DNA from 4 places in the Shewanella halotolerans genome. Region 4 is predicted to be linked to each of the others. Evidence: predicted binding sites of a transcription regulator. Region 4 holds the regulator's gene; each other region holds the start of a gene.

Region 1 (2,208 bases), 450 kb from region 4:
TGTTACTCGGCTTTTGTATAGAATAACTATATCTCAAGCCTCGAGCCGCGATTTGAACGTGCTCAATTAGAACAAAGTTTGTTCTCAAAAGGCCAACAGACCCTAGGGCCTTCGACCTGATAAAAGAAAACCTGCCGAGTGCAGGTTTTTTTGTGTCCTTTTTTAGCTGCTCTGAAATTGCGCCTTTAGTGCCCCTGGCGCTCCAGCCCCTCAGAGGTCACCAGATTGAGCCACTGCTGTGCGAGGCGTGCGCTGCTGCCGTTGCTGCGATAGGCGCCAAACAGTGGGCGTCTGAGCCCTTCTGAACCCAATTTTACCGCCTTGAGCGACAGACCATGGGCCTCGTTGATCGACCAGTTGGGCAGGGCGGCAACCCCATCTTTGCAGGCGATGCGTTGCAGCAACATGGCGGTGAGATCGCAGCGGATCTGTTTAGCAACTGGCACGCCTGCAGGCTCCATGAAGTGGCGATAGATATCCAGCCTGTCTAGTGGCACTGGGTAGGTGAGCAGGGTCTGATCCCTAAGCTGCGCCGCCGTGATATAGGGGAGCTCGGCCAGCGGATGATCCGCGGCGACCAGGAGTTTGACCTCGAAATCGAACAGGTGCTGATAGGCAATATCATGGTCGGGAATAGGGTCTGAGGTGAGCACCACATCCAGCTGTCCCTGCTTGAGCGCGGTCAGCGAGTCGAACAGGTGGCGGCTCGACAGCTCCAAGTTGGTGTGAGGAAAGCTGGCATTAAACTGCTCGATCACCGGCATCAGCCAACGAAAACAGCTGTGGCATTCGATACCCACAAAGAGATCTCTTGCCTCGCTTCCCAGGCCATTCTTCAGATCGATTTCGGTTTCTATCACCTTAGGCAAGATCTCTTCGGCCAGATTGAGCAGCCGCGCGCCCTCTTGGGTAAAGGAGAGGGGTTTACTCTTACGCACGAAAATCGCCGAGTTGATGCGGGTCTCCAGTTCCTTGATCTGGTGGGATAAGGCCGACTGGGTGACAAAGCGCTTCTTGGCTGCGCCCGCGAGACTGCCGCTCTCTTTCAGGGCGACCAATGTACGTAAATGCCTAAGCTCTATCATTTTTACCTCACATGAATTTGGCTCATGTTGCTCGTGAAATCAATTCGATTGCGAGACAACAGACTAGCACAATAAACTTCTAGACGTCCAGACGCCTGTTTTAGTTTGTTGTGCAATTTCAGTTCTCAAACCTGTATTGCGATGACAGCGAAGGGCGCTAACCATGAATTTCGCTCATCTTAATGCAAAAGGTATACAATATGCAAACTCTAGATATCGCTTCATTAGGCTTTCCCCGCATCGGCCGTCAACGGGAACTCAAATTTGCCCTGGAAAAATATTGGCGTGGTGAGATAGACCAGTCGCAGCTGCAATCGGTCGCCAGTGAACTGCGCAGAACCCATTGGCAGTGGCAGCAGGCGGCGGGGGTGAAGCAAGTGCCGGTTGGGGACTTTGCCTTCTACGATCAGGTGCTCACCCTGAGCGCTACCATTAATGCCATCCCGGCGCGCCATCGCAGCGGCGAGCAGGTGGATCTCGATACCCTGTTTCGAGTGGCCCGTGGCCGCGCCCCCACGGGGGAGGCGAGCCGTGCCGCCCAGATGAAGAAATACTTCAACACCAACTATCACTACATAGTGCCCGAGCTCACGGCGGGTCAGCGCTTCGAAATAGCCTATGAGCAGCTGTTCGACGAGGTGGCCGAGGCTAAATCCCTAGGGCATCAGCCTAAGCCGGTATTGCTTGGCCCGGTCAGCTACCTCTATCTTGCCAAGTGCGAGGGCGAGCCCTTCGACAAGCTGAGCCTGCTGCCCGCGCTGGTCGAGGCCTACCAGGCCATTCTGGCGCGATTTGCCGACCAGGGCGTGACCTGGGTGCAGCTCGACGAGCCTATCTTGGCGCTGGAACTAGATGATGACTGGCTGGCGGCCTTCGAGCCGGCATACAGGGAACTCAGTGGCCAGGGGGTTAAGCTGCTGCTGGCCAGCTACTATGGTTCTGTGGCCCATCATCATGAGTTGATTAAGGAGCTCGTGGTCGATGGCCTGCATCTGGATCTGGTGAGCGATGCCGAACAGCTCACTTTGTTTGGCGCCAGCCTTAAGCCTACGCAGGTGCTCAGCCTTGGGGTGATCAACGGCCGTAACGTGTGGGCGGCGGATCTCGACATCTTGGCCGAGCG
Region 2 (2,208 bases), 270 kb from region 4:
TCTCTATCTAGAGAAGCGATTATCTACGGGTAATGAGACCTCTCGTCGAGCTTAATATTATCTCATTAACCAAGATACAAAAAAGCCGCCAAAGGGCGGCTTTTTGCTGACTGGCGAGAACCAATCTTACAACTTAGCGTCTGCACGCAGGGCTTCAGCCTTGTCGGTGCGCTCCCAAGGGAACTCGTTACGACCGAAGTGACCGTAAGCCGCAGTTGCCTTGTAGATAGGACGCGCCAGGTCGAGCATTTCGGTCAGGCCATAAGGGCGCAGATCGAAGTGTTGACGAACCAGGCCGATAAGCACTTCTTCAGAGACTTTGCCTGTGCCGAAGGTTTCAACGCTGATAGAGGTTGGCTCGGCCACACCGATAGCGTAAGAAACTTGAATCTCACAGCGATCCGCCAGACCGGCAGCCACTATGTTCTTCGCCACATAACGGGCCGCATAGGCCGCGCTGCGGTCAACTTTTGATGGGTCTTTACCCGAGAATGCGCCGCCGCCGTGACGAGCCATGCCGCCGTAGGTGTCGACGATGATCTTACGACCCGTCAGACCACAGTCACCCATAGGACCACCGATAACGAAACGGCCGGTTGGGTTGATGAAGAACTTGGTCTCCTTGTTCAACCACTGTGCCGGTAGCACAGGCTTGATGATGGTTTCCATCACGCCTTCGATCAGATCAGACTGGCTGACGCTGTCGCAGTGCTGGGTAGAGAGAACCACGGCGTCGATGCCGACGATCTTGTTGTCTTCGTAGGCGAAGGTCACCTGGCTCTTGGCATCTGGACGTAACCAAGGCAGGGTGTTGTCTTTACGCACTTCTGACTGACGCTTCACCAATGCGTGAGCATAGGTGATAGGGGCTGGCATGAGTACGTCAGTTTCGTTGCTGGCGTAACCGAACATCAGGCCCTGGTCGCCGGCGCCTTGCTCTTTAGGATCGGCGCGATCGACACCCTGGTTGATGTCTGGAGACTGCTTACCAATGGCGTTGAGTACCGCACAAGAATCGGCATCGAAGCCCATGTCTGAGTGGGTGTAGCCGATTTCGCGAACCGTCTTACGGGTTAGCTCTTCAATATCGACCCATGCAGAAGTGGTCACCTCACCACCTACCATCACCATGCCGGTTTTGACGTATGTTTCGCACGCCACACGTGCCTTAGGATCTTGCTCTAAGATCGCGTCGAGTACCGCATCAGAAATTTGATCGGCGATTTTATCTGGATGACCTTCTGAGACCGACTCAGAGGTAAACAAGTGCTTTGCCATAATGGAAAAATCTCGTCTTTAAACAATTCGAATGTGTAGAAGTATCTACATCTAGACGGCCATTTTAGTGGAAATCAGATCGGATAACACCCTTTTCGATGAAAATTGTGGAGTAAAACCGGGTAAATATTCTAATGCTTCGGATGAGTTTAAATAAAAGTACAACTTAAAATATTGTTAATGTTGGATTTTTATTGTTGTTATAAGGCCGCGATTTTTTATTGCCAAAGGATCGCTTAGGCCAGTTAGATGAAGATCGCGGCGAGTCGGGTCTGCCTGCTCAGTCTTATGCTCGCAAATTTTGGTGAGGGCGACGGAGAAGTTTAAGCGGCGAGGTGAGGTTTTGCCTGGGGTCATCTTGAGTGTCATCGATGTGCACTTTTTCGCGTCTAGATGGATTTAATCTAAGCTAAAGGGCGAATTTTATTTGCGTCCCATCCGCGAGTAGGGGAAAATATGCCCCCATTGTTGCCCGCAAAATCGGCCCGCAAAATCCCCAACATTCAAATCAGCAGGAGAGAGCATGTCATCTCGTAAAGAACTCGCAAACGCTATCCGTGTGTTAAGTATGGATGCCGTTCAGAAAGCCAACTCTGGTCACCCAGGTGCGCCATTGGGAATGGCCGATATCGCCGAAGTGTTGTGGAATGATTTCCTGAAGCACAACCCGAACAACCCAGAGTGGGTCGACCGCGACCGTTTCATCCTTTCAAACGGCCACGGCTCTATGCTGATTTACTCTCTGCTTCACCTGACGGGTTATGCACTGCCGATGGATGAGCTGAAGAACTTCCGTCAGCTGCACTCTAAGACGCCGGGTCACCCTGAGTATGGTTACACCCCAGGTGTTGAAACCACTACCGGTCCACTGGGCGCGGGTATCAGCAACGCGGTAGGTATGGCGATTGCCGAGAAGACTCTGGCGGCGCA
Region 3 (2,208 bases), 230 kb from region 4:
GATAGTGGTTGGAGAGTAGGCAGGTATCCTGACTAATGGCGACCAGGTCGGGTTCGACTAGGTAACACACTCACAGTTGCGGGTACAGTTTGGGCTAGCGGCACAAGGCCTTCCCCAATTCCCTATTAAGTCCGAGTTATCGCCTTGGCGATCTCGACACCATACTCCCGGCGCAGGCGGTCCCCACGCACGGTTATTATGCTAAATTTCGCGCCGCTGGCAAGCGGGCTGCTACTCGGGCTAACAAATCAATTACTCGGCGTCGTGCCAGTGCAGGCGCCAGTAGCCCTCTCCCGCCTTATCGCGATAGTGGCTTACCTTGACCACGCTGCCATAGTCCAGGCTCAGCCGGGTATAGAAGCCCACGGCGCGCTCTACCCCCAGGGCTTTGGCCATCAGGTGACGTATCACGCCGCCATGAGTGAGCAGTAACAAGGCCTCACCACTATGCTGATGCACCAATTGCTCGACCACCTCGTCGACACGCTGCTCGAACTCAGCCATGGGCTCCCCTTCGGGCAGTGGATTGGCCCAAGGGTCCCGCCAATAGGCACTCAGCTCCTCGCCGTGATCGGCATGCAGCTCAGGGATAGGCTGACCATCCCAACGGCCGAAGTAGATCTCCTTGAGCCCGGCATCCAGCGCCACCTTCACCTGATTCTTAGTCGTCAGATGTTCGGCAAACACGCGGCAACGCTTAAGCGGCGAGCTGATCACCCTGTCCACCGTCTGGGGCAGCTTGGCATAGGCCAGCTGCATCTGGGCGAAGCCTATCTCTGTAAGCGGTTGATCGCTATGGCCGCGCAGCAGGTTGCCGCCTTCACATTCGCCGTGGCGCATCAAATAGAGTGTCGTTTGCGTCATAACTGCAGCATTAAACCTTTTCAAGTTAAGTCGCTAGCAGCATACCCTTATGGCAATAAGCTTGGCAACGCCAGACAATTAACACATTGAAAAACTTTCAAATTAAATATCTTTGTCAGCCTTTCCATACAATGCGGTTTAAACAGGACGCAGCGGCGTAGCCCTCGAATTTCATCCGTGTTTACGCTTATACTCATTTGACTTGCCCTGGGTATTATAAGTCGATTAGTATAGACGTCTATACGTTTATACATCCAAAATAAAAATAGCACGTCAAATCGATAGACGCGGCAGTTTAGGCAATAGGTCAGTTGAAGTAGGTGAAAGTTATGGCGACCCAATCCCCTGTTCGAAACGTAAGGCAGATTAACGACGCGATCCGCGAGCGACTCAATAAGGAAATTTTGATCCTCGACGGCGCCATGGGCACCATGATCCAGAACCACAAGCTGGAGGAGGCCGACTTTCGCGGCGAACGCTTTGCCGAGTGGCCCTGCGATCTCAAGGGTAACAACGACCTGTTGGTGCTGACCCAACCCGAGCTTATCAAGCAGATCCACAGAGATTACCTGCTGGCGGGCGCCGACATCATAGAGACCAACACCTTCAACGCCACCCAGGTGGCCATGGCCGACTATGAGATGCAGTCGCTGTCACGGGAGATAAACCTAGAGGGCGCTCGACTGGCCCGCGCCGCCTGTGACCAAGTTGCCGCCGAAACCGGCCGTCAATGCTATGTGGCCGGGGTTCTCGGCCCCACCAACCGCACCTGCTCCATCAGCCCAGATGTGAACGATCCTGGCTATCGTAATATCCATTTCGACGACCTTGTGGAAGCCTATATCGAGTCGACCCAGGCCCTTATCGAGGGCGGCGCCGACATCATCATGGTCGAAACCATCTTCGATACCCTCAACGCCAAGGCGGCGCTGTTTGCCATCGAGACATTGTTCGAACAGCTGGGCCAGCGTCTGCCTGTGATGATCTCGGGCACCATTACCGATGCCTCGGGCCGCACCCTGACGGGTCAAACTACAGAAGCTTTCTACAATTCACTGCGCCACGTGAAACCGCTCTCCATCGGCCTCAACTGCGCCTTGGGGCCGCAAGAGCTGCGCCCCTATGTAGAGGAGCTGTCGAAGATCGCCGAGTGCTATGTATCGGCGCACCCCAATGCTGGCCTGCCCAACGAGTTTGGCGGCTACGACGAGACCCCGGAGCAGATGGCCGAGGTGATCGGCCCCTGGGCCGAGGAAGGCCTGCTCAACATCATAGGTGGCTGCTGCGGCACCACCCCAGAACATATCAAGGCGATCCGCGCCGCCGTCATCAAGCACGGTGCCC
Region 4 (2,208 bases):
CCCCGGATAATACACTTTTTCCACCGCCTTGTGGTCACAAAGCAGTGCCAATACCTTCTGAGCGTTGGCTTGGTGTTCACGAATGCGCACCGCCAGGGTTCTCAGCCCCCTCAGGGTCAGGTAGCTGTCGAAGGCCGACCCGGTCAAACCTAGGGTATTTGACCACCAGTGCAGCAGCTCGCCCACCTCAGGGTCTTTGGCCACCACGGCGCCGCCCACCACATCACTGTGACCATTGATATATTTGGTGGTCGAGTGCACCACGATATCGGCCCCCAGCAACAGTGGCTGTTGTAAAACGGGAGAAAGGAAGGTGTTGTCCACCACCACCTGAGCACCCACCTTGTGGCTCGCCTGGGCGATGGCCTCGATATCGACGACTCGCAGCAGCGGGTTAGAGGGGGTCTCAAGCCACACCATCTTGGGTGACTGGGTCAGCGCCTGCTGCAACGCGGCATCGTCGGTTTGATCCACCACCAAGAGCTTGAAGGCGCCCTTCTTGGCCAGGTTGGTGAATAGGCGATAGCTGCCGCCATAGCAATCGTGAGGCACCACCAGCAGATCTTCTGGGCCTAGCAGGCTGGTCACCAGGGTGATGGCGGCCATGCCGGTACAGGTCACCACGCCGGTCGCCCCTTGTTCCAGTTCGGCAATCGCATCGCCGAGAATGGAGCGGGTCGGGTTGCCGGAACGGCTGTAATCGAACGCCCGCGGCTGTTGATGCCCTTCAAACGAGTAATTTGTCGACAGATAGATAGGCGGCACCACGGCACCGTGCTGAGTGTCTGACTCTATGCCTCGTCGTACGGCGGCGGTGGCTAGTTTACGCGCTGTCATCTTCAACTCCTCAATATGGATCTGGGCAGGCACCTCGGACAAAAGAGATGTCTGGACGTCTAAATGTACCTAAGCCGGTAGTGAGCGTCAACAACTTTTGGACGTTTAGACGTCCAAACATTTAGAAATCTATTTGCATTTGCCAAAAATTCGAGGCAATAATTTGACTGTAATTTGTAAGGGTTTAAAATCTGCACCGAATTTTAGAATTTACAGGTGAGTCAATGACTGAGTGGAATGGCGATTATATCAGCCCCTATGCTGAACATGGTAAGAAGAATGAGCAGGTAAAGAAGATCACTGTCTCTATTCCTCTTAAGGTGCTTAAGGTGTTAACCGACGAGCGCACCCGGCGCCAGGTCAACAACTTGCGTCACGCCACTAACAGCGAGCTGCTGTGCGAGGCCTTCCTGCACGCCTACACCGGTCAGCCACTACCCCAAGACGATGACCTGTCTAAAGACAAGCCAGATAGCATCCCGGCCGAAGTCAAACGTTTGATGACCGAGATGGGCATAGAGTGGGAAGAGATGGAGTAATCCACTCACACACGAATCGATAGAGGGATCGCTAGGCGGTCCCTCTTTTAGTTTTCAACCTTAGCCTGGAACATTGCAGTGCCTGCACTTCCGCTCGATCCCCATATTCTGGCGCTAGCCTCGCTTATCGTCTTCGTCGGCGCCCTCACCCAGAGCCTAATCGGTTTCGGCATGGCGGTCGTCGCCGCGCCCCTACTCTATCTTATCGAGCCGTCACTTGTGCCAGCGCCCGTGATCCTGATGGGATTCTCTATCGCCCTGCTGACTCTGATCCGCGAGCGTGGCGCCCTAGAATTCAACGGCCTGCAATATGCCTTGCTGGGACGCATCCCCGGCGGACTGATCGGCGCCGGCCTGCTCATGGTCGCTCCCCAGGACGTGCTCGGCATGACTATCGCCATTATCGTGGCCATCGCCGTACTGCTAAGCCTGATGCGGCTCAACCTGGTGGTTAACCGCCGCAACCTGTTTATCGCAGGGGTGATCTCGGGGATCTTCGGCAACATCGCCGCTATCGGCGGACCGCCGCTGGCCATACTGCTCTCGGGTAAGGATGCCAAGCAGTTTCGCGCGGCCCTGTCGGCCTTCTTCATCTTCAGCTCCACTATCGCCATAGTGATTCTGGGGCTCACGGGTCTGCTGACCCTACATCACTTTTACTGCTCGGCGCTGCTGCTCCCCTCTGTGCTGCTGGGTTACCTGATGGCCAATCGCCTGGTGGGGCGCATAGACAAGAACAAGACCCGTATCATGACGCTGATACTCTGTAGCCTGAGCGCCATCCTGCTGGCCGCTAAGTCCTTAAGCACCCTGCTGTAACTCCTCTAGGATA

Evidence for each region. Region 4 encodes MetJ, which represses methionine synthesis genes. Its sites were predicted from a motif close to TAGACGTCTAGACGTCTA; they were not measured.
Region 1: the regulator MetJ is predicted to act here: its motif matches at 1,158-1,175, upstream of metE (5-methyltetrahydropteroyltriglutamate--homocysteine S-methyltransferase).
Region 2: the regulator MetJ is predicted to act here: its motif matches at 1,323-1,340, upstream of metK (methionine adenosyltransferase).
Region 3: the regulator MetJ is predicted to act here: its motif matches at 1,096-1,113, upstream of metH (methionine synthase).

What each region holds. Positions count from the first base shown of each region.
Region 1 covers NZ_CP080417.1:1,048,344-1,050,551, forward strand. The annotation lists gene K0H81_RS04640 (LysR family transcriptional regulator) at 186-1,085, opposite strand; gene metE (5-methyltetrahydropteroyltriglutamate--homocysteine S-methyltransferase) at 1,286-2,208, shown strand, end outside.
Region 2 covers NZ_CP080417.1:863,118-865,325, forward strand. The annotation lists gene K0H81_RS03885 (VanZ family protein) at 1-55, shown strand, start outside; gene metK (methionine adenosyltransferase) at 127-1,278, opposite strand; gene tkt (transketolase) at 1,802-2,208, shown strand, end outside.
Region 3 covers NZ_CP080417.1:822,840-825,047, reverse strand. The annotation lists cobalamin riboswitch at 2-180, opposite strand; gene K0H81_RS03690 (histidine phosphatase family protein) at 253-864, opposite strand; gene metH (methionine synthase) at 1,194-2,208, shown strand, end outside.
Region 4 covers NZ_CP080417.1:595,718-597,925, reverse strand. The annotation lists gene metB (cystathionine gamma-synthase) at 1-837, opposite strand, end outside; gene metJ (met regulon transcriptional regulator MetJ) at 1,062-1,376, shown strand; gene K0H81_RS02680 (sulfite exporter TauE/SafE family protein) at 1,455-2,195, shown strand.